DNA from 3 places in the Actinoplanes sp. CA-015351 genome. Region 2 is predicted to be linked to each of the others. Evidence: riboswitches for the same ligand, from Rfam matches in the RefSeq annotation. Region 2 holds a riboswitch; each other region holds the start of a gene.
The links. Region 2 has a riboswitch for cyclic di-AMP ahead of ACQP2E_RS07840 (C40 family peptidase). Riboswitches for the same ligand answer to the same signal wherever they lie in the genome.
Positions count from the first base shown of each region.

Region 1: another riboswitch for cyclic di-AMP. It lies ahead of ACQP2E_RS02280 (transglycosylase family protein); the one in region 2 lies ahead of ACQP2E_RS07840 (C40 family peptidase).
Region 3: another riboswitch for cyclic di-AMP. It lies ahead of ACQP2E_RS23095 (NlpC/P60 family protein); the one in region 2 lies ahead of ACQP2E_RS07840 (C40 family peptidase).

Region 1 covers NZ_CP192102.1:508,799-518,506, forward strand. Annotated here, with positions in the region: gene ACQP2E_RS02260 (helix-turn-helix domain-containing protein) at 1-52, shown strand, start outside; gene ACQP2E_RS02265 (hypothetical protein) at 151-1,185, shown strand; gene ACQP2E_RS02270 (LysR family transcriptional regulator) at 1,231-2,112, opposite strand; gene ACQP2E_RS02275 (YybH family protein) at 2,183-2,539, shown strand; gene ACQP2E_RS02280 (transglycosylase family protein) at 2,805-3,458, opposite strand; cyclic di-AMP (ydaO/yuaA leader) riboswitch at 3,459-3,631, opposite strand; gene ACQP2E_RS02285 (saccharopine dehydrogenase family protein) at 3,856-5,094, shown strand; gene ACQP2E_RS02290 (calcium-binding protein) at 5,171-6,280, shown strand; gene ACQP2E_RS02295 (serine/threonine-protein kinase) at 6,616-7,893, opposite strand; gene ACQP2E_RS02300 (RNA polymerase sigma factor) at 7,877-8,485, shown strand; gene ACQP2E_RS02305 (D-alanyl-D-alanine carboxypeptidase family protein) at 8,513-9,708, shown strand, end outside.
Region 2 covers NZ_CP192102.1:1,700,831-1,710,538, reverse strand. Annotated here, with positions in the region: gene ACQP2E_RS07860 (penicillin-binding transpeptidase domain-containing protein) at 1-1,829, opposite strand, end outside; gene ACQP2E_RS07855 (hypothetical protein) at 1,836-2,447, opposite strand; gene rsmH (16S rRNA (cytosine(1402)-N(4))-methyltransferase RsmH) at 2,450-3,511, opposite strand; gene mraZ (division/cell wall cluster transcriptional repressor MraZ) at 3,763-4,194, opposite strand; gene ACQP2E_RS07840 (C40 family peptidase) at 4,698-5,534, opposite strand; cyclic di-AMP (ydaO/yuaA leader) riboswitch at 5,541-5,722, opposite strand; gene ACQP2E_RS07835 (MurT ligase domain-containing protein) at 6,111-7,331, shown strand; gene ACQP2E_RS07830 (type 1 glutamine amidotransferase) at 7,321-8,034, shown strand; gene ACQP2E_RS07825 (TVP38/TMEM64 family protein) at 8,078-8,830, shown strand.
Region 3 covers NZ_CP192102.1:5,010,368-5,020,075, reverse strand. Annotated here, with positions in the region: gene cydC (thiol reductant ABC exporter subunit CydC) at 1-2,361, opposite strand, end outside; gene cydB (cytochrome d ubiquinol oxidase subunit II) at 2,358-3,338, opposite strand; gene ACQP2E_RS23110 (cytochrome ubiquinol oxidase subunit I) at 3,351-4,766, opposite strand; gene ACQP2E_RS23105 (BlaI/MecI/CopY family transcriptional regulator) at 4,858-5,205, shown strand; gene ACQP2E_RS23100 (M56 family metallopeptidase) at 5,202-6,101, shown strand; cyclic di-AMP (ydaO/yuaA leader) riboswitch at 6,221-6,353, shown strand; gene ACQP2E_RS23095 (NlpC/P60 family protein) at 6,370-7,344, shown strand; gene ACQP2E_RS23090 (AAA family ATPase) at 7,530-8,807, shown strand; gene ACQP2E_RS23085 (tetratricopeptide repeat protein) at 8,804-9,708, shown strand, end outside.

The DNA of each region.
Region 1 (9,708 bases), 1.2 Mb from region 2:
TTGGTCCAAGCCCAGAACGGTCCTGCACACCTGGCGCGGAGCGGCACAGTGACTCTAGATCTCCGTGGGTTGCACCACGGATCGCACAGCCGCCTCCTCACCGAGCCGGCTCTGGCTCACACATCCCGGGGGCATCTTGACGCGATCATCGTGCCGACCGCTCGCCCGACGCCGACCCTGCGCCACGCCATGCACCTTGCCCGTACTCTCGGTTGTCCGATCATCGCCCTGTGCAGCCTGAAGGCCACGGCGGCGCAGACCCGGCAGCTTGCTGACTCGCTCGGAGCCGCCGTCCTCGCGCTGGATGTCGACGAGTCGCTGCTGCCGCTGGCGCCGACCGGCACCAACCAACTGCTCGACCGGCACGGCTTCGCCAGCGGTAGCGATCTGAGCCTCAAACGCAACATCGGAACGGCACTGGCTCGCAGCAGCGGCTGGCAGCGCGTTCTCTTCCTCGACGACGACATCGTCGTTCGGCGAAGTCTTCTGCCCTTGGCCGTCGGCCTGCTTGATCACCATCGCACGGTGGGACTGTCCAACGAGGGCTTCAAGGACAACTCCGTGGTTTGCCATGCATACCGTGCGGTCGGTGGCAGACAGGACACCTTCATCGGTGGCGGTGCCATGATGATCAACCCACAGCGCACCGCCTCGTTCTTCCCGAACATCTACAACGAGGACTGGTTCTTCCTGCTGGGCGACGGGGCTCCTCTTCAAGCCACTCGTGTCGGCATAATGCAGCAGCGCCGCTTCGACCCATTCGCTGATCCTCATCGCGCTGCGACTGAGGAGCTCGGCGACACCCTTGCCGAAGGGCTCTTCTGGTACCTGGACAGCGGCGATGACCCTGACATCACCAGCACCGCTTACTGGCGGCGACGCCTGGCCCACCGCCGCCAGCTCATCCGGGTCGTCCGCGCCCATGCAACCGGGCACGCCAAACGCCACGGGCGCCCCGACCTCCTCCGGCCGCCTCTCTTCGCCGCCCTTCGCCGCAGCAAGCAGATCAGTGCGGAACTGTGCTGCGAGTTCGTCGAGGCATGGCAGGCCGACCTGGCGGAATGGCGGGGTTTCCTCGGCCGCGTTCCGGTCAGCACCAACCCCGACAAGTTCCTCTGGGAGACGGGCCTCTCCGATCGAGTGCTCCGCTCCCGCGCGTACACGGGCTCGCCTCTCGCCGCCTGATTCCGTGCTTTCTTGATCGATTCCAGAAGCGAGCCCTCGGGATCTCTATGGTTTTGTCAAGAAGGCGGCCTGGCAGTGCCGCAGGAAAGCCGCCAGGGCAGGGCTGCTGCGGTTCTGCCAGATCAGCGCGAGCAGTGCCGGGATCTCGATGCCGTCGATCGGGATCGCGGTGAGATCCGGGTAGGCAGCTGCCATCGACTCGCTGAGCACCGCCACGCCGAGGCCGCGGCGCGCCAGGCCGGCGACCGTGTCCGGCGAGGTGGCCGCGAGCGCGACCGAAAGATCAACACCCAGTGCGGCGCGAGCTTGGTCGAGCACGTTGCGGATGCCGGTTCCCACCGGCAGACAAACTATTGGGTACGCAAGGAGCGCGGTGACCGGGAGACGCGCTTGACCTGCTAACTCGTTGTCGGCCGGGACCAGTGCGACGAGCCGCTCGCTCGCGATCACATGAGTCGCGAGGTGCTCGGGAGGCTCGCCTGCCAGACCGGCCAGCGCCAAATCTAGGTCGCCGGAGCGCACGCCGGCGACGAGCTGGTCCGAATTCGCCTCCACGAGTTCGAGTTCGATGTCGGGGTGTTCGGAATGGAACGCTGCGAACGCATCGAAAAAGGGCGTCACCTCGCAGCCGATCACCATCCCGACCGTGAGCCGGCCACGGACCAGGCCGAACACGTCGTCGATCGAGTCACGCATGTCGGCTGCCGCGTCGAGGGTCGCGCGGGCGTGCCGGAGCGCCGCCTCACCCGCGTCGGTGAGGCGCGCGGTACGCGCGGAACGGTCGAAGAGCTGCGCTCCGAGCTCGTGCTCCAGTGCCTTGATCTGGGCGCTCACCCCGGACTGGGTGATGTGCACGCGCTCGGCGGCACGGGTGAAGCTGGCCGTCTCAGCGACGGCCACGAAGTATTCGAGCTGGCGCAAGTCCATGAGTCATTCTACTGGTTATCAGAAGAACTATGCGTTGGACTTGTTCCTGCCTCTCCGGGAGGCTGTAGCCATGACCGGGAAAGCGCACCGACCTGAAGACCTGACCAGGCTGTTCGTCGAGCGTGCGAATGCGAAGGACGCCGACGGAATTGCGAATCTCTATGAGGAGGATGCCGTGATGGCTTACCCGCCAGGCAGCCAGACGCGTGGCCGCGAGGCGATCCGCAAGCTGTGGGCCGAGCTGCTGCCGCACATGCCCGAGTTCGAGCCGGAGCCGCCGCTACCGACACTGATCAGCGGCGACCTGGCGCTCACGTCGACGCCGCCGAGCGACGGTTCAGGCGCGCGGGCACAGGTCGCCCGGCGACAGCCCGACGGCACGTGGCTGCGCGTTCTGGACCAGCCGGAGTTCACCCGCCCAGACTGACACGGCGGCACGCCGCATCGAGCCGCGGCGGCACGCCGCATCGCGCCGCGGCGGCAGCTCACGGCGGCGGCATGTCAGGGCGACGCGTCACGCCGACGGCATGTCAAGGCAGCACGTCACGGCTGCGGCATGTCACGGCAGCACGTCACGGCTGCGGCATGTCACGGCTGCGGCACGTCCCCACGCCACGGAGGCACGGCGGCATTCCGGGCGTCCCGGATTTGAGACGCCCGGCGTCCCGGGCGATGAAGAGGTGTTCCGTCCTCTACAACCTGATGCGCTGGCCGACGTAAACGCGGTGCGGGCTACGGAGGATGTCGTCGTTGGCGCGGTAAAGGGCCCGCCAGCCACCGGCGACATCGTTCCGGCTGGCGATGCGTGCAAGCGTGTCGCCTCGGCGGACGACATAGGTCCGTGTGGCCGACCGCCCGCTGATCGCGTTCTCCAGCACCACACTGCCTCCGGCAGCGGGGCGCACCACGCGCGCCGGTGCGTTGCGCACCACTCGGGCCGGCGCCTTACGTGCCGTTCGAGCTGGGGAATTGCGGACTGTCTTGCGGCTCGCCTTGACGCTCGCGCGCTTGCCGCAGGTTGGCCAAGCGCCGATTCCCTGCCCGCGCAGCACGCGTTCCGCGACGCGGATCTGCTCGGTTTTTGTTGCCCGGTTCGCGGTCCGGGCATAACGCGCACCGCCATATGCACGCCACGTGCTGTGGCTGAACTGGAGGCCGCCGTAATAACCATTTCCTGTGCTGATGCGCCAGTTGCCGCCTGACTCGCAGCGGGCGATGGCGTCCCAGTTCACGTCGGACGGCACAGCATGCGCAGGCACGCTGGAGCCCAGCAGGCCCACGGTTCCGACGAGTCCCGCGACGGCTACACCGATCGCGAGGTGGACCTGCTTTCGGATTTGCACCATTTCAGTTGTCCTCCACGCCTGCGAGGTCAGCTGTCGGGTTCGGGCAGAGTGGCCCGGCCGCACGGTGCGGCTTCACCCCAAGACGCATAAGCGCCGGAGAACCTGTGGGTCCCCCGCTCCATGCCTTTGAGTTGTGATCCGTGGTCGGCGGCAGGATTCGGCGTTCCGGCCACGGTGCCCGCCTCATGCGGGCTACCAACGGGTGTCTCACCCTCCGGTCACGCGGCGCCACGCCTTCACGGGCTACGCCTTCATGCCGGTCCGATGGACCTGTTCCCCCAAATTAGCCCTTTGATCCGGGCTTGTATGGATAACTCGGCAGATTTTCACCAACCCACCTACCAGGAGGTAACTGATGTGCTGCGCACCCTCCACCAAGGGTGCACAATCGGCACCCATGAGCGATCAAGCACGCGAGTTCGACGTGATCGTGTACGGCGCCACGGGTTTCGTCGGTGTCCTCGTGGCACGGCACCTGGCCGGATTCGCACCCGCGGGCACACGGATCGCCCTCGCCGGACGGTCACCGAAGAAACTGGAGGCAGTCCGCACCCGGCTGAACGTGGACTGGCCGCTCGTGGTCGCCGACGCCACCGACAAGGCCGCGCTGGACACTATGGCCGCACGCACCCGGGTGGTCATCACGACCGCTGGACCTTATGCGAAATACGGCCGGATACTTGCGCACGCCTGCGCCGAAGCGGGCACCGACTACGTCGACCTGACCGGTGAGGTGCTGTTCGCCCGGGACAGCATCAACGACAACCATGAGGCGGCTCGGCGTACCGGGGCGCGGATTGTGCACTCGTGCGGGTTCGACTCGATCCCGTCCGACATCGGCGTGCACGTGCTGCACTCGCTGGTGGAGGCCGAGGGCGCCGGCGAGCTGACCGACACCACACTCGTGGTGACGAGCCTGCGCGGCGGGGTGAGCGGCGGCACGATCGACTCGATGCGCTACCAGGCTGACGTGATGAGCAAGGACCGTGCGCTGCGAAAGATCGGCGCCAGCCCGTACTCGTTGAGTCCGGATCGCGCGGCGGAACCGGATCTCGGCCGGCAGGAGGACATGCCGGTCCTCCCGGCATCCGAAGTGGATCCGTCGCTGCGGGGCCATCTGGCGCCGTTCGTGATGGCGTCCTACAACACGCGCGTGGTGCGGCGCAGCAACGCACTGCGCGAGTGGGCCTACGGCCGGCAGTTCCGATACCGCGAGCTGATGAGCGTCGGCGCCTCACCGCTGTCCCCGGTGATCGCGCACGGTACGAAGATCGGGCTCGGCGCGCTGTTCGTCGGGTTCGCCGTGCCGCCGGTCCGGTTCGTGCTGGACCGGATCCTCCCGAAACCCGGCACCGGACCGAGTGAGCAGCGTCAGCAGTCAGGTCACTTCACCATGGACATCTTCACCACGACGAGCAGCGGGGCGCGCTATACGTCCCGTTTCCGGGCGAAGGGCGACCCGGGCTACGCGGCCACCGCGGTCATGCTCGGCGAGTCAGCACTGGCCCTGGCTCTGGACAGGGAGAAACTGCCGCCGTCCGAGGGCGGTGTCCTGACCCCGGCCACCGGGATCGGAGACGCCCTGGTCGAGCGGCTGCGCACCTCAGGAATGGAGATCACCGCTCGCAAGCTCTGACTGCGGCTTTTCTCCTATCGACGTCGTAACGGTGCCGTTCTATGATCCTGGCGCTGGATCTCGGGGGAGGACTTGTATGTCTCGTTCTATCTGGCTGACTCGTGTCGGCATCGCCATGTTCACTATCGTCTCGGCTGGTGTCCTCGCGGCACCCGCGCAGGCGGCCACCTCGGGTGTCGTCTCGGTCGTGGGCAAGACGACGGTGCAGTACAAGTCCGCGACCGGCGCCAAGAACAAGGTCGTCGTCACCCGGGCGGGGCGGACGATCACGATCGACGACCGGGTCACGGTCAAGGCCGGCAAGGGCTGCAAGAAGGTCAAGGGCGACAAGACGAAGGTCCGCTGCCCCTTGGCGAAGGCGCCCACGAGGCTGCAGGTCTACACCTACGACCGCAGCGACTCGATCACCAACAAGACCGGCGTACGGATGACCGCGGACGGCGGCACCGGCAATGACGTGCTGACCGGCGGTTCGCTCGGCGACCGGCTCTACGGCGGCACCGGGAACGATTACATCAACGGTCGGTTCGGCAACGACACGATCTACGGTGACGCCGGCCATGACACGATCCACGGCTGGTTCGGCAAAGACGTGCTGCACGGCGGTGACGGCGACGACGACATGTGGGGCGAGGAAGGCAACGACAAGATCTACGGCGAGGCCGGTCGTGACGACCTGGAGGGTTATCAGGGTCGTGACTACCTCGATGGGGGTTCCGGCGACGACTCGCTGTCCGGGGATGTGTACTCCGACGGCATCGCTGCCGACGTCATTCTGGGCGGCCCCGGAACGGACATCGTCAACTATGGCGGCCACGAGAAGGCGATCACTGTCGACCTCGACGGTTCCCCCGGTGACGATGGCATGAAGGGGGAGCACGACACGGTCGGCGCCGATGTCGAGAGCCTCGTCGGAGGCTGGGGCAACGATCGGCTCACCGGTAACGCGGCGAACAACGTGATCCAGGCGTACACCGGGAACGACATCGTCTACGGCGGCGGGGGCGACGACTGGCTGTTCGGCGACGACGGCCGCGACAAGATCTACGGCGGGGCCGGTGACGACTGGCTTGAGGGCAACGATCACCCGGACGTCCCGGACCGGCTCGACGGCGGTGCCAACGGACCGCTTGGTGACGAGTGCGTCGTAGGCAAACTCGACACAGCGGTTGGCTGCGAACGCTGAGAACGCCACCCATGTCGTAACGCTGAGAAACGCCACCCGTGTCGAAGCGCCACGCGTGTCGTAACGCTGAGTAATTCCACGCAACCTCGTGAGTAAGGCCTGAGCTGCGAGGACACGGCTCAGGCCGCCGCCGTCAGCGCTTGGCCATCCGTTACCTATCCGTGATGTTAATCCGAGAACCAAGAGGCGAGTGGCGGCATCGCACTGGAGGAAAGCATGGGGAGTTCCGCGGGGGATGACCGACCAGTGCTTGTGGGAACGGCCGCAATACGGGGGCGGCCGACTTCACGGCTCTGGTCGGCCACCCGCTCTTTCTAAAACCCGCCCAGCTTTCTCTAAAACCCGCCCAGCCGGAGTGTGCGCAGTACCTCGTCGGTGCGGTCTTTTCCGTCGACCTGGGTGATCTGGATGTAGACGCCATCGAGCAATACCTCGGTATAAGCCGCCTCGCACCCCGTCCACCGCTGAGCCACGCCAGCCCGGCCGGCGGCGACGACGCGGCGTTCAGGCAGGCGTGTGCAGTTCTTGTGACGCGGCGTTTCCGGAGTTCCGAGACCCGCGAACACTCCCGGGGCGTCGCCCGCGTTCAGATCCGCGGAGACGTGCAGGCCGGGGCGCTGGCCATCCTTGCTTTCCCAGCCGCTGTCGTGCAGCTGCTGTCCCCACTGTTCAGGAACGGACAGCGAGATCGCGCGGGTGCTGTCGGTTACGCGTACCCAAGAAGGTGGGGTTGCGTCCGGGACCGTGGCGCCTGCGGTGGCGGCGACGGCGGCCAGGGCGAGCGTCGCACCGAGGAGGCGTCCGGCGCGGCGGGCGAATCGGCGCCTTCGTTTCGGCACCGAGATGTCGAGAGCAGCGGCGAAGGCGGCCGCGGACTCCCAGCGGCGGTTTCGGTCGGCGTCGAGCGCCCGCAGCACCACCCGGTCGAGCTGGCGCGGAATCCCAGGCCGCAGTTTCGACGGGGCAACCGGCGCACGCAGCGCCGGCGTCCGCCCGGTCAGCATCTGATAGGTCATCGCGCCGATTGCGTGCACATCGGCGCGCTCGTCCAGCCCGCCGCCGGGCAGTCGCTGTTCCGGGGCCATGTATCCGGGGGTTCCGGCGGCCACCGTGAAGCCCGAGGCCTGCGCGATCTCCTTGGCGAGGCCGAGGTCGGCGACCAGGACTCGCTCGGCACCACGGACCGTGTCGAAGAGCACATTGGACGGCTTCAGGTCGCGATGCAGCACGCCGGACTCGTGCAGAACGGTGACGGCCTGTGCAATATCGGTCGCGGTACGCACTGCCGCCCCCACCGGCATAGGGCCCTGCTCAAGTCGTTCGGCGAGTGTCCCGCCGGCCGCATATGTCATGACCTGGTACGGCCGCCCGTCCGGCAGTTCACCGAAGTCATGCACCCTGACCAGGCGTTCCGAGTCGGCCCGGCGCAGAACCTGGGCCTCCTGCTCGAAGCGGGCCCGCACGTCCGGGTGGTGCGCCCAGTTGTCGGCCAGCACCTTGATCGCGACCATCGAGTCGAGGACGTCGTCCTCGGCGAGCCACACCGTCGCGAAGGCGCCTGAGCCGAGGCGCTGTACCACGCGATATCGGCCGATCATGGTGGGAAGCGACACGCTCGTATTATGGGCGCCGTCTATCGGGGGGAACGGCATGGGCACACGCGAAGAGGAGCAGGAAGCGCTCGCGGTTCGAGCAGCGGCCGGCGATCGGTCGGCGCTCGACGAGTTACTGGCGCTGATCCAGCCGAACGTTCTGCGGCGCTGTGCCCGCTTTTTGCCCTGTTATCAGGACGCCGAGGAAGCTTGTCAGGACGTGCTTCTGCAGGTCGCGCGCAACATCGGCAGTTTTCAAGGCCGGTCGAAATTCAGCACCTGGTTGCATGTGATCATCGCGAACGGCTCACGTCAGACGTACCGGTCGTTGAAGCGGCGTGCCGCCGAGCAGTCGCACGCCGAGGCGCCGGTCGACGTGGCGGACGCGCGTACCACGAGCGTGATCGCCGGGTCGCGGCTTGATCTGCTGGACGCGCTGGAGCAGTTGGAGGGCCGCCGGGCCGAACTCGTCGCGCCGATGGTTCTGCGCGACATCTGCCAGCTCGATTACAAGGAGATCGCGCTGCATCTCGGGATCCCCGAGGGGACCGTGAAATCGCGGATTCATCAGGCTCGCGGGCACGTGCGGGAATACCTTGTTGCCGGGCTCTAGCTTGATCCGTCCGGCTTTACTGGGCCGATGACCGTCTACGGCACCCCTGCGCCCGTACCCAAGCGCCGTGGATTGATCATCGCGGCGGTGGCCGCGGCAGTCAGCCTGCTCATCGCTCTCGTCGCGGTCTTTCAGCTCGTCCGGGATCTTCCGGCGACGACGATCACCACCACTATCGCCACGAAACTTGCGATTCCCGGCAAAGCGCCCAGTCTGCCGTGGCCGTCGACCGGTAACGCAGAGATCATGGTGGAGGGCCTTGGCCGTCTCGGCGGTACAGGCGGTGACGGGGCTGAACCGATCGGCAGCGTCGCTAAAGTGATGACTGCCTATGTGATTCTCAAGGAACATCCGCTCACTGGTGCGGCCGAAGGCCCGTCGCTGACCGTTTCTGATGATGACGTGAAGGACTACGAAGGACGCAAGGCGACAGGGCAGTCCCTGGTGCACGTCGTGGAGGGCGAGCAGCTCACCGAGCGGGACGCCATCGAGGCGCTGATGCTGCCGTCGGCAAACAACATCGCGCACCAGCTCGCGATCTGGGACGCCGGCAGCGAAGAGGCGTTCGTCGCGAAGATGAACGCCGCCGCGGACTCGCTCGGCATGGACGAAACTGAGTACACGGATCCGAGCGGTTTCCTGCCGACCACTGTCAGCACCGCTGTTGACCAGGTAGATCTCGCGCGCGCCGCGATCAAGATGCCGGTCTTCGCGGAGATCGTCGAACTGCGTGAGGCGGCCATTCCGGTCGTCGGCACGATCCGGAACTATAACGACATGCTCGGCGTCGAAGGCGTTTTCGGCATCAAGACCGGCTCCACCGACGAGGCCGGTGGCAACCTCGTCTTCGCGTCCCGGCTGAAGGTCGGCGACCGCACCCTCACGATCGTCGGCGCGGTCTTCAACCAGCCCGGCGCGAACACCCCGGAGCAGCTCGCCGAGGTCAACACGCACGTCCGCAAGCTGCTGGCCGCGGTCCGCAAGACCGTTAAGGAATACCAGCTGATCGGCACTGATCCGGCCGGGCGCGTGGCGACCGCGTGGGGCGGTTCCACCACGGTGTCGCCTGCGGCGCCACTGAAAGTAGTTGGCTGGCCAGGACTTTCGGTCCCGGTCACGGTCACTACGACGGCGCCGGGTCCGTCGATCGCCGCCGGCTTGGTCGTGGGCCAGGTCGAGGCCTCTTCGGTACGCGTGGAGCTGCGCACTGATGAGGCAGTGGA
Region 2 (9,708 bases):
GAGACACTGTGGCCGATCGGCACCGAACCGGACGCCGAGCCGCTCCACTCCTCCGGCTTCAGCAGCAGGCCCTCGGCCTCACCCGGCATGCCCTCGCCGGTCGCCGAGCCGAGCCCGAACTTCTGCTGGTACTCGTAGATCTTGTCCTTGCCGAGCATGTCCCCGATCAGGATCGTGCCGACGTTGGAGGAGAGCGCGAGGAGACCGGGCATGGTCATCTCGGTGCCCTTGTCCATCGGGTGGGTGTCCTTGAAGGGCTCGCCACCCCGCTCCAGACCGGGTCCGATCTTGAGCGTGGAGTCCGGCGTGATCAGCCCCTCCTGCAGGGCCGCACCGAAGATGAACGCCTTGTGGCTGGAGCCCGGATCGGTGACGACGCTTGTCGGCACGTCGATCCGTTCCTGCGAGTCGTAATCCTCCGGCTTCGCCGCGTTGTAGGCCGGGTAGCTCGCCTGGGCGAGCACCTCGCCGGTCCGGGCGTCGAGCACCACGGCGCCGGCCACGGTCGCCTTCTTCTTCTCCGCCTCGGCGTCGAGGATCCGCTGTACTTCGTACTGCACGTCGCGGTCGATGGTGAGCTGCAGCGAGTTGCCCGGCTTCGCGGCGGTGAACTGCTCGTACCCGCCCGGGATCGGCGCGCCCAGGTTGCCCTTGCCGACCTCGAAGACCCGTTTGCCGTCGGTGCCGTGCAGCAGTTCGTCGTACCGTGCCTCGAGGCCTTCCAGACCGTGGTGGTCGTCGCCGGTGAAGCCGATCAGGTTCGCCGCGAGGTCCTTGCCGGGCACGTCACGCCGCTCATCGCTGTGCGTGTAGATGCCGGGCAACCCCATGCCCTCGATCTTGTCGGCGACCGCCACGTCCACACCGCGGGCCAGATAGCGGAACTTCAGCCAGCCACCCAGTGACTGTTTGCGCTGCATCAGCTCGATCAGCTTGGACTGCTGCACACGAAGCAGCGGTGCCAGCTTCGCGGCGACCTCCGGGATCTTCTTCTGAAGCTTCGCGTTCTCCGGGTCGACGTAGACGTACCGCGCCTCGACGCTGTGCGCGAGCACGGCGCCGGAGCTGTCCAGGATGCTGCCACGCGGCGCCGGAAGCTCGACCGTGCTCAGCCGCCGCTCCCGCAGTGCGAGCAGACTGGCGGCCTCGTCCGGGGACGTCGCGACCTGCAGCACCACGAGCCGCACGCCGATGGTGACGAAGAGGGAGAGCGCCAGCACCGTGCCGAGTCGCAGCCGGCGGGTGCCGCTCGCGAGCTTCGGCGGCTCGGCCGCCACCCTTTTCTCCGGCCGTCTCGGCCGCGCGGGCGGCCTTTTTTGGGTACGGGGGACAGCACGGTCCCGCGGAGTCCGGCGTCCACCGGCCCCGTCGTCCTGGGCAACGCGAGAACCGTCACCACGGCCACGAGTACGCGGCTCGGTGTCGCCGCCGGCCGGCTTGCGCTCGCGGGCCCGCGGCGCCGGCTCAGTGCGCCGGCCGGAGTCCTTGGTCCTGGCCGCCGCCGGGCCCTTGTCCTGTGCCGGGCCCTTGTCCTGCGCCGGGTCCTGATCCTGCGCCGGCTTTCGGCCGCGTGTCCGGGCCGGCGTCTCGCCGCCGTCCAGGACCTGCAGAGCCGGCCGGAACGGGTCGGTGTTCCGCCCGGAACGCGGTGCCCGGCCCCGCTCGGCCACGGTCCGTCCGCGCGGGGTGTAGGCACGGGCGTCACCGATGCTGGAGCGGCCACGGCGGCCCGGGTTCTCCTCGGGCTCCTCGGCGGGGAGGTCCCGCGACGAACCGCGCCGGGGCTGCGTACCCCGGCGCGGTGTCTCGTCGTCTGCTCGCGGCGACATGGTCGCCTACTGCCCGGCGCCCGAGGTAGCGGTACCGGCCTTGAGACCGCCCTGAGCGGTGACGCCCGGCTGGCCGCGACCCGGCGTCGGAATCCGGCTGATCTTGCCGTCCGGAAGCCGGATCATCGCCGGCGACTCCGCCATGACCAGGCCGAGCCGACGGGCAGCGGCGTGCAGGTTGCCCGGGTTGGACGCCTGGATGAGCTGCTGCTCCAGGCTCTGCTGCTGCTTGTCGAGGGCGGCCTGCTCCTTCTGGAGCGCGTTGAGCCGGAAGGACTGCTCCATCGTCTTGGTGTTGATCAGGAGGATGCCGAGCACACCGACGAGCACCAGAGCGATCACGGACGCGGCGAACGTCGCCCGTGGCGCCCGCATCGGCAGCGGCGGCGCCACCCACAGCCGCGGACGGCCGGTGGTGGACGGTTCGGCCGCTGTCACCGACAGTTCGGTCACCTCGAGTGCGAGCGCTGCGGTGCCGTCGGATTCCGGCTTGCTGCGACGCGTTGTGCGTACCGGCTCGGTCTCCCGGCCGCGGCTGGTCCGGTTCACCCCCCGGGTGCCCGTGTCACGGGACGCCGCACGGCCCCCCGACCGCGGCGCGTCGTATCGCTCGCTCATGCTCACCCCTCCCCCTCGTTCGCCCCCGGGCGTAACCGCCCTTGTTTCCCGCGCGTTGACAGTCGGGGCCGTTCGCGGCCGGTCCCCGATGCCTGGTCCTGCTCGTCCAACCGCTCCACCGCGCGCAGTTTCACCGAGGCTGCCCTCGGGTTCTCCGCCACCTCGGCCTCGCTGGGCAGCTCCGACCCCCGGGTCAGCAGCTTCAGCGTCGGACCGGTACCGGGAAGCTCGACCGGAAGGTCGATCGGCCCGGTGCTGCGCGACCTCGCGGCAAGGGCGCGCTTCACGATCCTGTCCTCCAACGATTGATAACTCATCACCACAAGCCGGCCCTTGGCCGCCAACGCATCCAAAGCAGCCGGAACCGCACCCTCAAGAGCGTCCAGTTCGGCGTTGACCTCAATGCGTAGTGCCTGGAAGGTCCTTTTTGCGGGATTTCCACCCGTTCGGCGTGCGGCGGCGGGGATCGCGTCCTTCACCAGTTCGGCCAGGCGCGCCGTCGAGGTGATCCGGACCTTCTGCCGTTCCCGCACGATCGCCGAGACCACCCGCGGCGCGAACTTCTCCTCGCCGTACTGCCGGAGGATGCGAACCAGCTCACCCGGCTCGTACCCGTTGACCACGTCCTCGGCGGTGACACCTCGCGACTGGTCCATCCGCATGTCCAGAGGGGCGTCCTGCGAGTACGCAAAACCGCGGTCCGCCTCGTCCAGCTGCAACGAGGAGACACCGAGATCAAACAGTCCGCTGTGGATCGCCGGAATGCCGAGCTCGCCGAGAACCCGCGGCAGCTCGTCGTAGACGGCGTGCACCAGGTGGGTGCGATCGCCGAAACGGATCAGGCGGTGACGTGCGTGAGCGAGCGCCTCGGTGTCCCGGTCGAGTCCGATGAGGATCACATCGGGGTACCGCTCCAGGACTGCTTCGGCGTGCCCGCCAAGACCCAGCGTGAAGTCGACGTGAACGGCGCCCGGCAAGGTGAGACCCGGGGCGAGCAGCTCAAGACAGCGCTCGAGCAGCACCGGCACATGTGTGCCTCGCGGCTCCCCCATATTGACCCCCATAGCCCTGCCCGAACACGTCGCACCCTGGTATTGCCTTCAACTTCGGCCGTTCTTGCCGGCCCGGCCGCCAGTCCGTACCGCCAGATCCCCATCCGCTCTGTCCCGTGCGGGCCTTTCCCTGACAGGAAGGCCGACCCCGGACACGCGCCTGGCGCCGGGGAAGAGGCGCCAGGAGCGGGAGCGGCTGGAGATCTCGCAGTACGGCGGCAGTGGCGTCCGGACCGCACAGCGGCCCACCGAGGTGCCACGCCTTACAGTCCGCCGGGCAGCACCCCCTCCTCGATGTCGGCGAAGTCTTCCTCGCTCGCCATGAGGTAGTCGTCCCAGGACTGCTTGTCCCAGATCTCGACGCGAGTGCTGGCACCGATCACCACGAGGTCGCGGCCGAGGCTCGCGTACTCCCTCAAGTGCGCCGGGATGGTGACCCGGCCCTGCTTGTCGGGAACCTCGTCGTGCGCGCTGGCGAAGAACACCCGGCTGTAAGCCCGGGCCGCCTTGTTCGTCACCGGCGCCTCACGCAGCTGACCGGCGATGCGCTGGAACTCCGGCATCGGGAACACGTACAGACAGCGTTCCTGTCCTTTGGTGATCACGACACCTCCCGCCAGCTCATCACGGAACTTCGCCGGGAGGATCAGCCGGCCTTTTTCGTCCAGGCGCGGGGTGTGTGTGCCGAGGAACATCGGCTCAACCCCCCTTGCCTTGGCGTCGCGTCCCTTCGCGGTGGAACGGTCTCGCCTGTCAACTCGGGCCGGCAGTCCCAGGTCGGTTCCTCGGCCCTGCCACTGCGCCCCACTCTACTCCACTTCCCTCCACCTGCAACCCGAATGAGGTCGCTCGCGAGCCCTTTTCGCGGACGTAGTTCCTGGTCAAAGGCGGTGGGCCGAAGTGGAGGGCGCAACCATGATCAACGGGGTCTGGTTTCCGACATCGAGCACAACAGGTCCGATATCTCCACGTTCACAGTGTGGGAGCGGCCCCTCAACCACCTGAGTGGAGGAAAAGGGAGGCCTCCGGTGGAGCACAGTGGAGGCCTTTCGGCAACGCGTACCGAAGGAGAAACGCCTGTGGGGCGTGACCCAGGAACGGGCCACACCCCACAGGCGTGATCTCAGCCACGGCACCACCATGCCGCCGCCGGTCTTTCCTTACTTACTGCGCTGCTGCGCCAATGACACGGTCGCGATCAGGCGACCAGGCGCCGCACGACGTAGTTCGAGTTCCAGATCTTGTGCTTGCCGACCCGGGCGCCGGTGTGCGGCGAGTCGTAGATGTAACCGTTACCGGCGTAGATGCCGGCGTGGTACCCGTACGAGCCGTTCCGGAAGATGATCAGGTCGCCGATCTGCTTGTTGCTCTTGGCGACCTTCTTGCCGTAGCTCTGCTGCGAGTTCGCCTTGTGCGGCAGCGACTTGCCCGCTGCCTTCTTGTAGACGTACTTCGTGAACCCCGAGCAGTCGAAACGCTTGGGGCCGGACGCGCCGTACTTGTAGAGAGCGCCCTTGTGCTTCTTGGCCTCGGCGAGGATCTTGGCGCCGCTGGCCCGGACCTTCACCGTGGTCTTGACGGTGGTCACCGTCTTGTAGCCCGAGCCGTTGAAGATCGTCCGTACCTTGTACGTGTTCTTCGGCGCGTACTTGAGGGTGACCGTTCCGTTCTGGTTCTTGACCTTCTCGGTGTCCCACGTACGCCACTTGCCACCGACATAGCCCTGCAGACGGACCGTGCCCTTGGCGATCTTGCCGGTACGCGGGTCGATGACCTTGGCGGTCACCTTGAGGGTGGAACCCCACTTCAGGTTCCGGGTGTTGGCCTTGGCAGACAGCCTGGGCGTGACCGTCGCCGCCGCGGCCGAAGCCGTGGTGGTGCTGGCGACCTTGATGACCGGTGTGGTGCTGGCGGCCGCGGCGGGTGACGCGGTGACCAGCTGCCCGGCGCAAAGGCAGAGACCCAGAGACAGTGCGACAGTGCCGGCAGCGCGCGAGGAGTTGCGGCGGCCATGGCGCGAACGAAGTTCGTGCACGGTTGAGAATTCCCTCCGGCACGCCTGCGAGGTTAGCTGTCGGGTTCGGGCGGGAAGGTGTGCCCGGTCGCCGAGGCGACTTCACCCCAAGGTCGTCCCGTGATCGCCGCGTGGAGCCGCGGCGCGGGACGGACCGTAAATGGGTCCCCCGTCCCTGCCCCCAGATGCCTGTTCGGTGTTCCGGTGTTCCTGCGGTCGCACCATCCAGCTCGGGGCAGGGCTCGGCGTTAGCCAGGCTGGTACGAGCCGGCGAGCGGATGCCGCCGGCTCACCCTTGGTACCTGACCGTCCGCGTGATCGTTAGCCCCGAAAATGTGACGCAGAGTGATTGGCACATTTGTTGATGTCCAGTTTGTTACCGGGAGGAGACAAATGCCATTACTCAAAGCGGTCACCTGATCACGATCAGTCGAGAGTTACGGGTGAAACAGAACACACAATTAGTCGTCACTCCCACCGGATCCTTGGTCAAAACGACGAGACCGGCACAAACACAAGTCGCACGCGATCTTGACCGGTCGGCAACTGGACGTAACCTTTCGGTCCGGTACCCTCGCTGGCGTGACGGACGGGAAGATGCCTCTTATCGCCAAGGTCGCGACCACCGCGTCGAAGACCGCTGCGGCGCTCTCCAGGGCCGCGGGACGCGGCGACGGTTCGGTGATCGGGGGCTGGATCGGCCTCAAGATCGATCCGGACCTCCTGGCTCACCTTTCTTCCGGCCGGGCTGTGGCGCTCGTCTCCGGTACCAACGGTAAAACCACCACCACTCGACTCACCGCGGCCGCCGTCGGCGTGCTCGGCCGGGTCGCCACCAACTCGTTCGGCGCGAACATGCCGACCGGCCACACCTCGGCGCTGGCGAAAGAGGGTCACACCCCGTTCGCCGTGCTCGAGGTCGACGAGCACTACCTGGCCCAGGTGATCGAGGCCACCCGGCCCAAGATCGTGGCGCTGCTCAACCTCTCCCGGGACCAGCTGGACCGGGCCAAAGAGGTGTCGATGATGGCGCAGCTGTGGAAAACCGCGCTCGCCAGCCAGCAGCACATCAAGGTGGTGGCGAACGCCGACGACCCGATGGTCGTCTGGGCGGCCAGCGGCAGCTCCCAGGTCACCTGGTTCAGCGCCGGCCAGCGCTGGCTCGACGACTCGTTCGTCTGCCCGGAGAGCGGCCACCCGATCGAGCGGGCCAACGGCGACTGGTGGTGCACCGGCTGCCCGCTGCGCCGCCCCCGGGCCAACTGGTCGGTCGAGGACGAGGGCGTGATCGACCCGCGCGGTGACTGGCACCTGGTCAAGCTCCAGCTCCCCGGCAAGGTCAACATCGGCAACGCGGCCACCGCGCTCGCCGTCGCCGCCGAGTTCGGCGTACGCCCGATAGAGGCGCTGCCCCGGCTGGCCCGGGTGACGTCCATCGCGGGCCGGTACGCCCAGGTCGACCGGGACGGCCGCAACATCCGGCTGCTGCTCGCCAAGAACCCGGCGAGCTGGCTGGAGGCGTTCGACATGGCCGAGCAGGCGCCGACGCTGCTGTCCATCAACGCCCGCGACCCGGACGGCTTCGACACCTCATGGCTGTACGACGTCGACTTCGCGCCCCTGCGCAACCGCCCGGTGCTGATCACCGGCGACCGCGCGTACGACCTGGCCGTCCGGCTCCAGGTGAACCAGGTGCCGTTCCGGCACGTACTCAGTTTCGACGAGGCGCTGCGGGCCGTTCCGCCAGGCCGCCTCGAAGTGATCGCCAATTACACGGCGTTCCAGGACATCCGAGCGGAGTTGGACCGTGTCAACTGAGTCTCTGCGGATCGTGTGGATCTACCCCGATCTGCTCTCGACCTACGGCGACCGGGGCAACCTGTCGATCCTGGCCCATCGCGCGGCCGCCCGGGGCATCCCGGTGGAGACCTACGAGGTCCGCTCCGACCAGCAGATGCCGACCTCCGCTGACATCTACCTGATCGGTGGCGGCGAGGACGGGCCGCAGGCGCTGGCGGCCCAGCGGCTGCTCACCGACGGCGGTCTGCACCGCGCGGTCAACCAGGGCGCCGCGGTTCTGGCCATCTGTGCCGGTTACCAGCTGTTCGGCCACTCGTTCTTCGCGAAGGGGGCCAAGTGCGCGGGATTGGGACTGCTGGACATCTCTTCGGACCGGGGCGTCACCCGGGCCGTCGGCGAACTGCGAGGCGACATCGACCCGCGACTCGGGCTGCCGCCTCTCACCGGATTCGAGAACCACGGTGGGCGTACCCACTTGGGAGCGCAAGCGGCTCCCCTGGCGCGAGTCACCGCGGGAGTGGGCAACGACGGCCAAACCGAGGGAGCATGGGCCGGGAAGATTCTCGGAACGTACTCACACGGACCGGCGCTCGCTCGCAACCCAGCTATAGCCGATCTGCTACTGCGCTGGTCAACAGGCGCGGATAGGCTTGCGCCCCTGGATGACACCTGGGCCGACCGGCTCCGGCAGGAACGGCTGGAAGCAGCAAGCGCGGTCTGATTTTTTGTTCGGGAACCGACGACAGTTGGGGCGGTACGCCTGCATGACCGACATCCTGATCGCCCCGCGGGGCGTAGTGACGAACTCCGCGGACCCTCAGGACGCTCCGATCAGCTGGAAGCGCCGTCTCATCCGTTTCGGAACACTCGGCGGCGTGGTGGGGGCCCTGGCGATCGCGGCAGCGACGCTCCCGCTGCGCGAGATCGGCGACAGCGTCGAGACCCTCGGCGCGGTCGCGCCGGCCGCCGTCGCGGTGGTCGGCGGCCTCCTGCTGTCGGTCCTGGTCCCCCGCACCATGATCACGCTGCTCTGCGGCCTCCTGCTCGGCGCCGCAACCGGCGCCCTGGCAGCCCTGGCCGCGGCGATCATCGCGGCGACGGCGACGTACTACGCCGGCCGCTGGGCCGGCCGCGGCGCCCTGAAAGCCCGCGCCGGCAGCAAGCTGGACCGTCTGGACGGCTGGCTGAACCGCCGCGGTCTTTCGGCCGTCCTGCTGGTCCGCTTCCTGCCCCTGGCCCCGTTCGGCCTGGTCGGTTACGCGTACGGCACGACCAGCGTCTGCCGCAAGCGCTACCTGCTCGGCACCACGATCGCGGCAATCCCGTCGACGGTGACCTACGCGGTGATCGGCGCGGCGGTGGCCGCCCCGGGCTCGATGAACGCGGCAACCCTGGCCCCGGCCGCCATCGGCTTCGCCATCTCGACCGCGATCGTCCTGCGCTGGCGCTACACCTCCCGCCGCGCCGCCGCAGCAGCCGCAGCAGCCGCCGTCGTCGTCGCGCCGGTGATGGCCTGAGGGGCCGCTTCTCCCACCAGCTTTATGCCGGGTGCCGTGTGGCAGCGCCGGCGGTGGTTTGACGTTCCGCTTTCCCATTCGCCGCATGCCGGGGGCTGCTGTCGTCGCGCTTAGCGGCCTCAGCGTTGTCGGGCGCCCACCGTGAGCCCTCAGCACGCCGAGCCGGGCGCCCACCGTGAGCCTCCAACACGCCCAGCCGGGCGCCCACCGTGAGCCCTCAACACGCCCAGCCCGGCGCCCACCGTGAGCCCCCAACACGCCCAGCCCGGCGCCCACCGTGAGCCCCCAACACGCCCAGCCCGGCGCCCACCGTGAGCCCCCAACACGCCCAGCCCGGCGCCCACCGTGAGCCCCCGGCAAGGCGGACCGTGCGATGGGAGCTGCACGGATCTTGAGCGATTTTGCACCTCAGAGGGACCGCAATCGCTCAAGATCGCCGCGGCGGGCCGGCCTTCGACCGCGACCGGCGACGCCCTCACGAGATCTTGAGTGATCCTGCACCCCATGATGTCGAAGATCGCTCAAGGTTCACGTGGCAGCGCAACCCCTGCACAAGCAAGCAGGACTGCCTCCCAGCGCGGCCGCTCTGCACAGCCCCGCTCCGCCCATCCCGCGCTCTGCCCCGCTCCGCCCGCCCCGCGCTCTGCCCCGCTCCGCCCGCCCCGCGCTCTGCCCCGCTCCGCCCGCCCCGCGCTCTGCCCCGCTCCGCCCGCCCCGCGCTCTGCCCCGCTCCGCCCGCCCCGCGCTCTGCCCCGCTCCGCCCGCCCCGCGCTCTGCCCCGCTCCGCCCGCCCCGCGCTCTGCCCCGCTCCGCCCGCCCCGCACTATGCTCCGCTCGGCTTGAATCTTGTGGAGTTCCCCGAAGACGTGTCCGCATAA
Region 3 (9,708 bases), 3.3 Mb from region 2:
GAGGTCGTGCGAGACGAGCCGTTCGAGGTATCGCAGCAGCGGCCGGGCGACAGCACTTCCGCGTACCAGGACGACCGCCCCGGACAGCGTCAGCACCGGCGGCAGCGAGGACGCCCGCACGAGTAGCCAGGCGGCCGCCCCGGTGAGCAGCACCCCGGCAAGCGAGGCCCCAGCCCCGAGCCCCACCGCCACCCCGGGCCGCCGCACCCATTCCCACCGCCGGCCGCCCCCACCAGCCGGGCTGCGGGTGGCAGCCCGGCCGTCACGTGCGGCTGCCGGCTGTACGTCAGGGCGGCCGTGGTGTTCAGCCGTTCCGGGCCGGCTGTCGTGTCGCTCAGCCGTTCCGAGCGGGCTGTCGCTCACGGCTGGCGGCTGTACGTCAGGGCGGCCGTGGTGTTCAGCCGCTCCGGGTCGGCTGTCGTCTACGGCTGGTGGCTGTACGTCAGGGCGGCCGTGGTGTTCAGCCGTTCCGGGTCGGCTGTCGTCCACGGCTGCCGGCTGTACGTCAGGGCGGCCGCCCTGTTCAGCCGCGTCCGGTGGGTTGAGGGTCACCACTCGGTCGGCGGCGGACAGCAGGGCTGGGCGGTGGGCTACGACCAGGAGGGCGCAGCCCTGGTTGGCCAGGTCGCGGAGGCGGGCAATGACCAGCTTCTCGGCGGCGGCGTCCAGGTGGGCGGTCGGCTCGTCGAGCAGCAGCGTCACCACCGGCCGCGCCCGCAAGCCGCCGGAACCGGCCAAATTAGCCGGAAGAGCGCCGCCCGGAAGAGCGCCGCCCGGGATCGCGTTGCCCGGAAGAACGCCGCCCGGGATCGCGTCGCCCGGAATTGCCACGCCCGGAATTGCCGTGCCCGGAATTGCCGCGTTGCCGGTTGTCGGCTTGGGCGCGGTGGTCGTCAGGGCAGAGGCTTTGACCGCGGCGGACGAGATTGCGGCGGTGGCGCGGTGGAGCAGGGCGGCCAGGGCGAGGCGCTGGCGCTGGCCTGAGGAGATGCCGGCGCCGTGTTCGCTCAGGGGGGTGGAGGCGGTCACCTCGCCGGTCAGGCCGACGGTTCGCAGCGCCTCGGCGATCTCGGCGGGGGAGGAGTCCGGGGGGAAGACCTCCGCGACGGTACGAGCGTGCGGAAGCGACGGCCGCTGCGGCAGATAGAAGGCTGACCCGACGGCGAGAGCGCCCGTTTCGGCGGGGTGAAGGCCGGCGAGTACCCGCAACACCGTCGTCTTGCCGGCACCGGACGGGCCGCGCAGCGCCACCGCCTCACCGGCCCGGACCGTGAGTTCCGGCAGGAACACCGCGTCCGTCACCGAACCGGGGTACCGCGCGCGCAGGGCGCTGACCCGTACCCCCCAACGCCCCGAGCTGTCCCAGACGGCCGCGGCGCGCGGCACCTGATCTCCCCGCGCCGGGCCTGCGGGATGGTCGTCAGGCGATGAAGCGGTGAGGATCTCGTCGACATCGGCGATCACGGCCGTGGCGTCGGTGGCGGCGTGATAGCGGGCGGCCATCTCGCGCAGCGGGCGGTACGCCTCCGGGGCCAGCAGGATCACCAGCAGTGCGGGCGCCAGCTCCATCGAGCCGGCCGCCACCCGCAGCCCGGCCTGGACCGCGATCAGGCCGACCGAGAGCGTGCCCACCAGATCCAGCGCGGTGGACGACAGGAACGCGACCCGCAGCACCCGCATCGTCGCGCGCCGGTGCTGGTCGGTGAGGTCGGCGATCACGGCGGTCTGGCGTTCGGCGCGGCCGAACACCTTCAGCGTCGCCAGGCCGCGGACCACGTCGAGGAAGTGGCCGGCCAGCCGCGCGTCGGCGGCCCAGCGCTGCCGGGCCCGGGCCTGGGTGGCCCAGCCGATCAGCGCGCCGAGCAGCGGGATCAGCGGCAGCGTGAGCAGCGCGATGATCGCCGACGCCGGGTCGACGACGAACATGACCAGGATGACGAGCGGGGGCAGGATGACGCCGAGGGCCACCGCCGGGAGATATCCGGAGAACCACGGCTTCAGCGCGTCCAGGCCGGTTGCGAGAACCGTGCTGAGCCGCCCCGAACCGTAGGCCGCCACCCACGCCGGCCCGCGCCGGACGACAGCGTCCAGCATGGAGCGGCGGAGCTCGTCGGTGACCCGGGCGGCGGTGCGGCGGGCGACCACCTGTTCGGCCCAGGCGAGGACGGCCCGCACCGCGAACGCCCCGGCCAGCAGGACGACGCCGGTGTCTCGCGGCCCGGCGACGATCCAGCACAGCGCGACCGCGAGCGCGATGGTGGCAGCGGCCTGGCCGGCGCCGATGAGGGTGAGCAGCGCCACCCCGGCCCGGCTGCTCCGAGCGTGCCGCAGCAGCCGAGGATCGACAGGACCACGGCTCACGATGCGACCCGTTCACTCGAGACTCGGCGGCGGAAGACCCAATAGGACCAGATCTGGTACGCCAGAACGCCCGGCAGCACGATCACCCCGGCCACCGTGATCAGGCGTAACGCCTCCGGCCCGGCGGCCGCGCCGTCCCTGGTCAGCGACCACGCCGCCGACAGTGTGCTGCGCAGCACCACATCGCCGTGCACCAGGAAGACGGCGACCACGGACGCGGCCACACCCGCCGCGACCGCCACGAACGCCGCTGCCTCGCGGGCTCGGCGGGCCAGCACACCGGCCCCGAAACACAGGACCGCGGCCAGGAGTGCGACGCGGGAACCCGTACCAATGCCGATGATCAGAAGGGCGACCGCGCCGCCGATGCCGGCGTGGCGTGCCAGGTCGCGTGCCCGGCGGCGCACCGGGCCGGTCGTGCGCAGCGCGAGGAACGTCGCACCCAGCAGGATCGCGGCGAGGAGCGCGCCCAGCGCGCCGAGCCCGGCAGCGGGAGTGAGCAGCGGGTCGAGGCTGCGGGAGACGCCGACGCCGGTGACTTCGCCGTCGGCGCCCAGCGCGAGGCCGTGCACGAAGATGCCGAGGACGGCGCCCCAGAGCAGCACGATGCCGCCGGAGGAGAGGGCGAGCAGCGCGTCGCAGCGGCGGCGCCAGCTGGACGACGAGTGCTTGCCGCGGAACTCCAGGGCCACGCCGCGGATCGCGAGCAGCAGCAGGATCAGGACCATCGGCAGGTAGAGGCCGGAGAGCAGGGCGGCGTACCAGTCGGGGAACGCGGCGAAGGTGACGCCGATCGCGGCGACCAGCCAGACCTCGTTGCCGTCCCAGAAAGGCCCGACGGTACGGATGACCGCGCCGCGCTCGTGTTCGTCACGCCCGAGGACGGGGGTGAGCATGCCGACGCCGAAGTCGAATCCTTCGAGGACGAAGTAGAGAACCCAGGCGAGAACGAGGATCGCGAACCAGAAAGTGATCATGACGGCGCGCTCCTAGTAGGCCGGGACGGGTTCCGGAGCCGATTCGACGGCTTTGTCAGGTTCGAGCGGCTGCCGGGACAGGTGCATGACCAGCCGGGTCCACGCCAGCGCGAGGATGCCGTAGACGAGCGTGAACCCGGCGAGCGACGTGATCACCTCGGCGCTGGTGAGCCCCGGCGAGATCCCGTCGGCCACCTTGGAGATGCCGAACGCGAGCCAGGGCTGGCGTGCCGTCTCGGTGAAGACCCAGCCGAAGGTGTTCGCGGCGGCGGGCAGGATCGGGGCGAGCCAGATGAACCGCAGGAAGATCCTCGGCGTGCCGTTGCCGGGCTGCAGGATCGCCGGCAGGAACCGCAGGAAACGGAGCTTGAAGGACGACGTCGACCACAGGTGGTACCCAGCGACGATCATGGCGAGGATCCCGGCGCCCATCATCAGCCGGAACGTCCAGAACGCCACCGGGATCATCGGCACGTAACTGCCCGGACCGTGCTGGGCGGCGTACGCGGCCTGCAGGTCGTCGATGCCCTGCACGGTTCCGTTGAACGACCCGGTGCCGAGGAAGGACAGCAGCTTCGGCACCTCGATGCTGAAGAACGGCCGGTCGTGGCCGAGTTCCCCGATGGCGAAGACGGAGAACGGCGCGCCGGTGGTGGTCTCGTACAGTGCCTCGGCGGCGGCCATCTTCATCGGCTGCACGGCGGTCATGACCTTGCCGATGTGGTCCCCGCTGATGACGGTTCCGAGCCCGCCGACCAGCATGACCCAGGCACCGAGCCGGGAGAGTGTCAGGAAGGAGGCGTCAGCCTTGAAGCGCCACACCCCGATCGCCAGGAGCAGCCCGCCGCCGGCCATCGCCGCACCGGCCATCGTGTGCGGGAACGCGGCGAGGACCACCTCGTTGGTGAGCAGTTCGGTGAAACTCGTCAGGTGTGCCCGCCCGGTCTCCGGATCGAGGGCGTACGCGACCGGGTTCTGCATGAACGAGTTGGCGGCCAGGATGATGTACGCCGACAGCAGCGTCCCTGCCGCCACGATGACGATCGTCGCGGCGTGCAGCCGGCGGGGCAGCCGGTCCCACCCGAAGTACCACAGGGCGAGGAACGTCGCCTCGAGGAAGAACGCGAGCATCCCCTCGATCGCGAGGGTGGGTCCGAAGACGTCGCCGTAGAAGCGGGCGAACGCGCTCCAGCCCAGCCCGAACTGGAACTCCTGGACGAGCCCGGTGACGACGCCGACCGCGAACGTGACGATCAGCAGCTTGCCGACGAACTTCGTGAGATGCAGGTATTTCTCCGAACCCGTGCGCATCCACGCGAGCTGGAGCCCGGCCGCCGCCGACGCCAGGCAGATCGACAGCGGGACGAAAAGATAGTGGTAGATCGTCACGACCGCGAACTGCAGCCGGGTCAAATCGAGCACGTCCACGAGGTTCCCCCAACGAAGTACGACGCTTCGTAGTAGATACTACGCCTTGTAGTACGACGCGATGCAGTAGGAGGCTCGTAGGATGGGGAGCATGGCGATGGGAGACCTCGAGCGCGAGGTCATGACGAAACTCTGGGACGCGCGCGAGCCGCTCACCGTCCGGCAGGTTCACGAGCTGCTCAGCCGTGACCGCGACCTGGCGTACACGACGGTGATGACAGTGCTGGACCGGCTCGCCAAGAAAAGCCTGGTCATCCAGCAGAAAGCGGATCGTGCCTACCGGTACGCCCCGGCGCAGTCCCGCGAGGAGATGACCGCCGGCGTGATGCTCGACGCGCTCAGCGCCACGCCCGACCGGGATGCCGCGCTGGCGTACTTCATGGAGCAGCTGCCGCCCGAGGCGCTGAGAGCAGCGTTAGAAGCAGCACGCGAGCGGTGACCGCCCTCCTGCTCGGCGCGCTCGGACTCACTCTGTCGCTGATCGCGCCCGGCATCCTGGCGAGCGCCCGCTGGCCCGACCGCGCCCCGGTCGCCGCCGTCGTGCTCTGGCAGGCGCTCACGCTGACCGCGGTGCTCTGCGCGCTCGGCGTGGTGCTGGCCGCCCCGGAGGAGCTGACCCGGGCGGCCGGCGCCCGCCACCCGGAGACCGTTGTCGCGCTGGTGCTGTCCCTCGCGGTGGCCGCGACGATCGTGATCCGGCTGCTGATCTCGCTGGCCCAGGTGACGTCGCGGGCCCGGGCCCGGCGCGACCGGCACCGGATGCTCGTCGACCTCCTGGACCACGTCGAGCAGCGAGGCGAGATCGGCGGCGAGGCCGGTGAGGTACGCGTCCTCGACGGGGCGCTGCCGATGGCGTACTGCGTGCCCGGCCGGAACCCCCGGGTGGTGCTCAGTGACGCGGTGCTCAAGGTGCTCGACCGCGAGCAGGTCGACGCGGTTCTCGCCCACGAGCGCGCCCACCTGCGGCACCGGCACGAGCTGGTGATGGAGTCGTTCACCGCGTTCTACCAGGCTGTCCCGAAACTTCTGCGGAGCCGGGCGCCGCTTGATGCCGTACACCTGCTGTTGGAGATGGTGTCCGATGATGCCGCGAGGCGCCGCACCGGGCCTGAGCCGCTCCGGGCCGCGTTGTCGCGTCTCGCGGATGCGTTGCCGCTCGCTGAGGGGGCGGCCGGCGAGACCAGGCGGCGGCGGCTGGACCGGCTGGATCTTCCGGAGAGCCGGGCGCTCACGGTGGCCGCGGTGATCGCCGCGGCCGGCTTGCTGGTGCTACCCACAGTGATCCTGGTGGTGCCCTGGTTGGGCCGGGCTATCGAAACGTGGCCTTTTCAATGACGGTGGGTAATGGTATTGGTGCTTACGGTTCCAGCGTGCGGCCCTCCTTCATTTAGCCTCTTGATCCCGGTACGGTGGTCCCGGTTCGGTAGCCCCCCAATCGCCCAACCGGTCGATCTGCCGAACCGCCGCCTAAACGCAGATGCGTGCCGGGGACCCAGGTAGTTCCGGGGTGAAGCCGCTCCCCGAGCGGCCGGGCAGCTTCCCGCCCGAACCCGTCAGCTAACCCGGTCGGCGGTCGAGTGGGAAGAAAGGACAACGCACCTAAGTGAAACGGAAAGGCGTTCTACGCGGTCTGCTCTGCGTAATTGCCGCGGCCGGAGTCGTTCTCACTGGTCCCGCTGTTGCCCACGCCGAGCCCACGCCGGCGAGCGTCGAGAAGCAGATCGACGAGCAGTGGAACAAGCTCGAGCCGGTCATCGAGGAGTACAACTCGGTGCACTCCAAGCTGAAGAAACTGCGCAAGCAGCAGACTTCGCTGGCGAAGACCCTGACTCCATTGCAGGTGAAGGTGGACGTCGCCATGGCCCAGGTCCGGGGCATGGCCGTCGATGCCTACATGCAGGGCCCGCCGAACGCGTTCAACGCGATGCTGATGAGTGGCAGGCCGACGTCGCTGACCGAGAAGCTCACGCTCCTCGACCAGCTCGCCGTCCACCAGACCGAGTCGATCGCGACCGTGGCCAAGCTCCGCGACAAGTACGCAGGTGACAAGGCCACCGTCGACCAGCTCGCCACCGAGATCGCCGCCCGGGACAAGGACCTGGCGTCGAAGAAGAAGGCGATCGAGAAGGAGATCAAGGACCTTCAGGATCTCCGGATCGCCGCCTACGGTTCGGCGAACGTCGATGACGGTGCGCTGCGCACCGGGCCCTGCCCGGTCACGTACACCAACGACAAGGGCGGTCGTGCGGCCCAGAAGGCGTGCGACCTGATCGGCAAGCCTTATGTCTTCGGCTCGAACGGCCCGAACAGTTATGACTGCTCGGGTCTGACGCAGAAGGCATGGGCGTCGGTCGGTGTGTCCCTCGAGCATTACACGAAGGACCAGTGGGGCTCGACCAAGTCAGTGAGCCGGAGCGAGTTGAAGCCGGGTGACCTCGTCTTCTACTACTCCGACATCCATCATGTCGCCATCTACATCGGCGGCGGCAAGGTGGTCCACGCACCGCACACGGGCGACTACGTGCGGATGGCGACGATCGACCGCGGCCCCATCGCGGGATATCGCCGGCCAGCCTGAGAATTGCCGCGAAAGGCCGTTTCTCGCATCATGGCGAGGGGCGGCCTTTCTGCTTCTCTCGCGCTATTTCTGGGGTACGCGTGAACACGGCCGGTGACGGTTCGCACAGCTCCGCTTCGTCCGCCTCCGGCCGGAGTCCCCGGTGCACAGCGGGTGCTCACCCGGCAGGGGCATAATCGCGTGTCATGAGCGACGCCTTGATCGACAGCCTCACCGCCGCGGTGCAGGTCCGTCCGGACGACCTCCCGTTGCGCCTGCACCTGGCGGAGCTGCTGGTGTCCGCGGGCCGCGGCGGCGAGGCGATCGGGCACGCGGCGCAGGTGCTCGCGCGCGAGCCGGGCAACGTCGTCGCGCAGCAGCTGATGGGCCGGGCACTGGCACCCGCGGCCCCGCCCACGCCTCCGTCCGCCGCGCCGCCCGCGCCTCAGCCGGGTTCTGCTCAGCCCGGTTCTGCTCAGCCCGCCGCCGGCCCGGCCGGCGTCGACTGGGGTGCTCTCGAGGAGCAGTTCGGCGACTCCGTGCCACCCCGGTTCGCCCGCTCCTCCGCCGACGGCGAGCCCGACCAGGTACGCGGCCACGAGGACCGGGTCTTCGACGTCGAACGCGCCACGATCACCCTGGCCGACGTCGGCGGTATGGCCGACGTGAAGAAGCGCCTCGAGGTCTCGTTCCTCGGACCGCTGCGCAACCCGAAACTGCGGTCCCTGTTCGGCAAGAGCCTGCGCGGCGGCCTGCTGCTCTACGGCCCGCCCGGCTGCGGCAAGACGTTCCTGGCCCGCGCGGTCGCCGGCGAGATGGGCGCCGCGTTCCTCTCGCTGAGCATCACCGACGTGCTGAACATGTGGGTCGGCAGCTCGGAGAAGAACCTGCACGACCTGTTCGAGTCGGCCCGCGGGCATGCCCCGTGCGTGCTGTTCCTCGACGAGATCGACGCGCTGGGGCACAAGCGCAGCCAGCTGCAGTCGTCCATGCGTACCGTGGTGAACCAGCTGCTCACCGAACTCGACGGCGTCGAGGGCGGCAACGACGGGGTGTTCGTCCTGGCGGCCACCAACGCGCCCTGGGACGTCGACGCGGCGCTGCGGCGTCCGGGTCGCCTGGACCGTACCGTCCTGGTGCTGCCGCCGGACCGCGCCGCCCGCGCCGCGATCCTGGAGTTCCACCTGCGGGACCGCCCGGTCGCCGGCATCGACCTGGACCAGGTCGCGCAGGCGACCGAGCACTTCTCCGGCGCCGACCTGGCGCACCTGTGCGAGACCGCCGCCGAGTACGCGATGCGCGACTCGATCACCACCGGCGAGATCCGCATGATCGGCCAGGCGGACATGCTGGCCGCGGCCCGCGAGGTACGTCCGTCGACGGACGCGTGGTTCGCCACCGCTCGCAACGTGGCGATGTTCGCGAACGAGAGCGGCGAGTACGACGACCTGGCGGCGTATCTGAAGAAGCGCAAGGTGCGGTGACGCCGGCAACCCGTGCCCGGGCGCTCGCCGACGTCGGCCGCCTCGCGGACGCCGAGACCGAGGTGCGCCGCGCCCTGGTGGAGGTCCCGGCTGATCCGGAGCTGCTGACCCTGCTGGCGGGCCTGCTGCGCCTCCAGAAGAGTGCCGCTGAGGCGCTGGCCGTCTCGCGAGCCGCCGTGGCGGTCGCGCCCCATCTACCCGGTACTCACATCGAGCTGGCTGAGTGCCTCCTGCTTGCCCAGGCCCCCGAGCACTCCAGCCCCCGAACCCGGGAAACCGCTCTGCGCGCCGCCGAGGAAGCCGTCCGCCTCGACCCCGCGCACCCGCCCGCCCACCGCGTCCTGGCCCGCGCTCACGCCCAGTCCCGTGACTTCCCCCGCGCCCGCGACGCCGCCCGTCGTGCCCTCGCGCTCAACCCCCGCTCCGTCCCCGACCTGCTCACCCTCGGTGAGATCGAGCGCCACGCGGGCCGCCGCAAACCCGCGCGCGAAGCGATCGAAAAAGCCCTCGCCCAGGACCCCGGCAACCCGGACGGCCGCTGGCTGATCGCCCTGCTCGACGCCGAACGGCTCCGGGTCCGGTCGTCGATGCGTAGCCTGCGCGAACTCGCCGCCGACCATCCGGCCCGCCTCGACACCACCGCGCTGACCTGGCCGGTCCGTGGCCTGCTCAGCGGCTTTCGGCGGGGCCTCGGTGCGGGCGTCCCGCTGGTCGCGGTGCTGGCGGCCGGCGCGTACCCATGGCCCTCCTGGCAGATCGCCGCCCGCGCCGCAGCCGTAACGGTCGTGCTCGTGATGATCGGTTTCGGTCTGCGCGTACTGATCCCCGCAGGTCTTCTGCCCTGGCGCTGCGTCACGCTTCTGCCGGCGCGCACGCGCCGCGCGGTGCGCATCGGATGGGT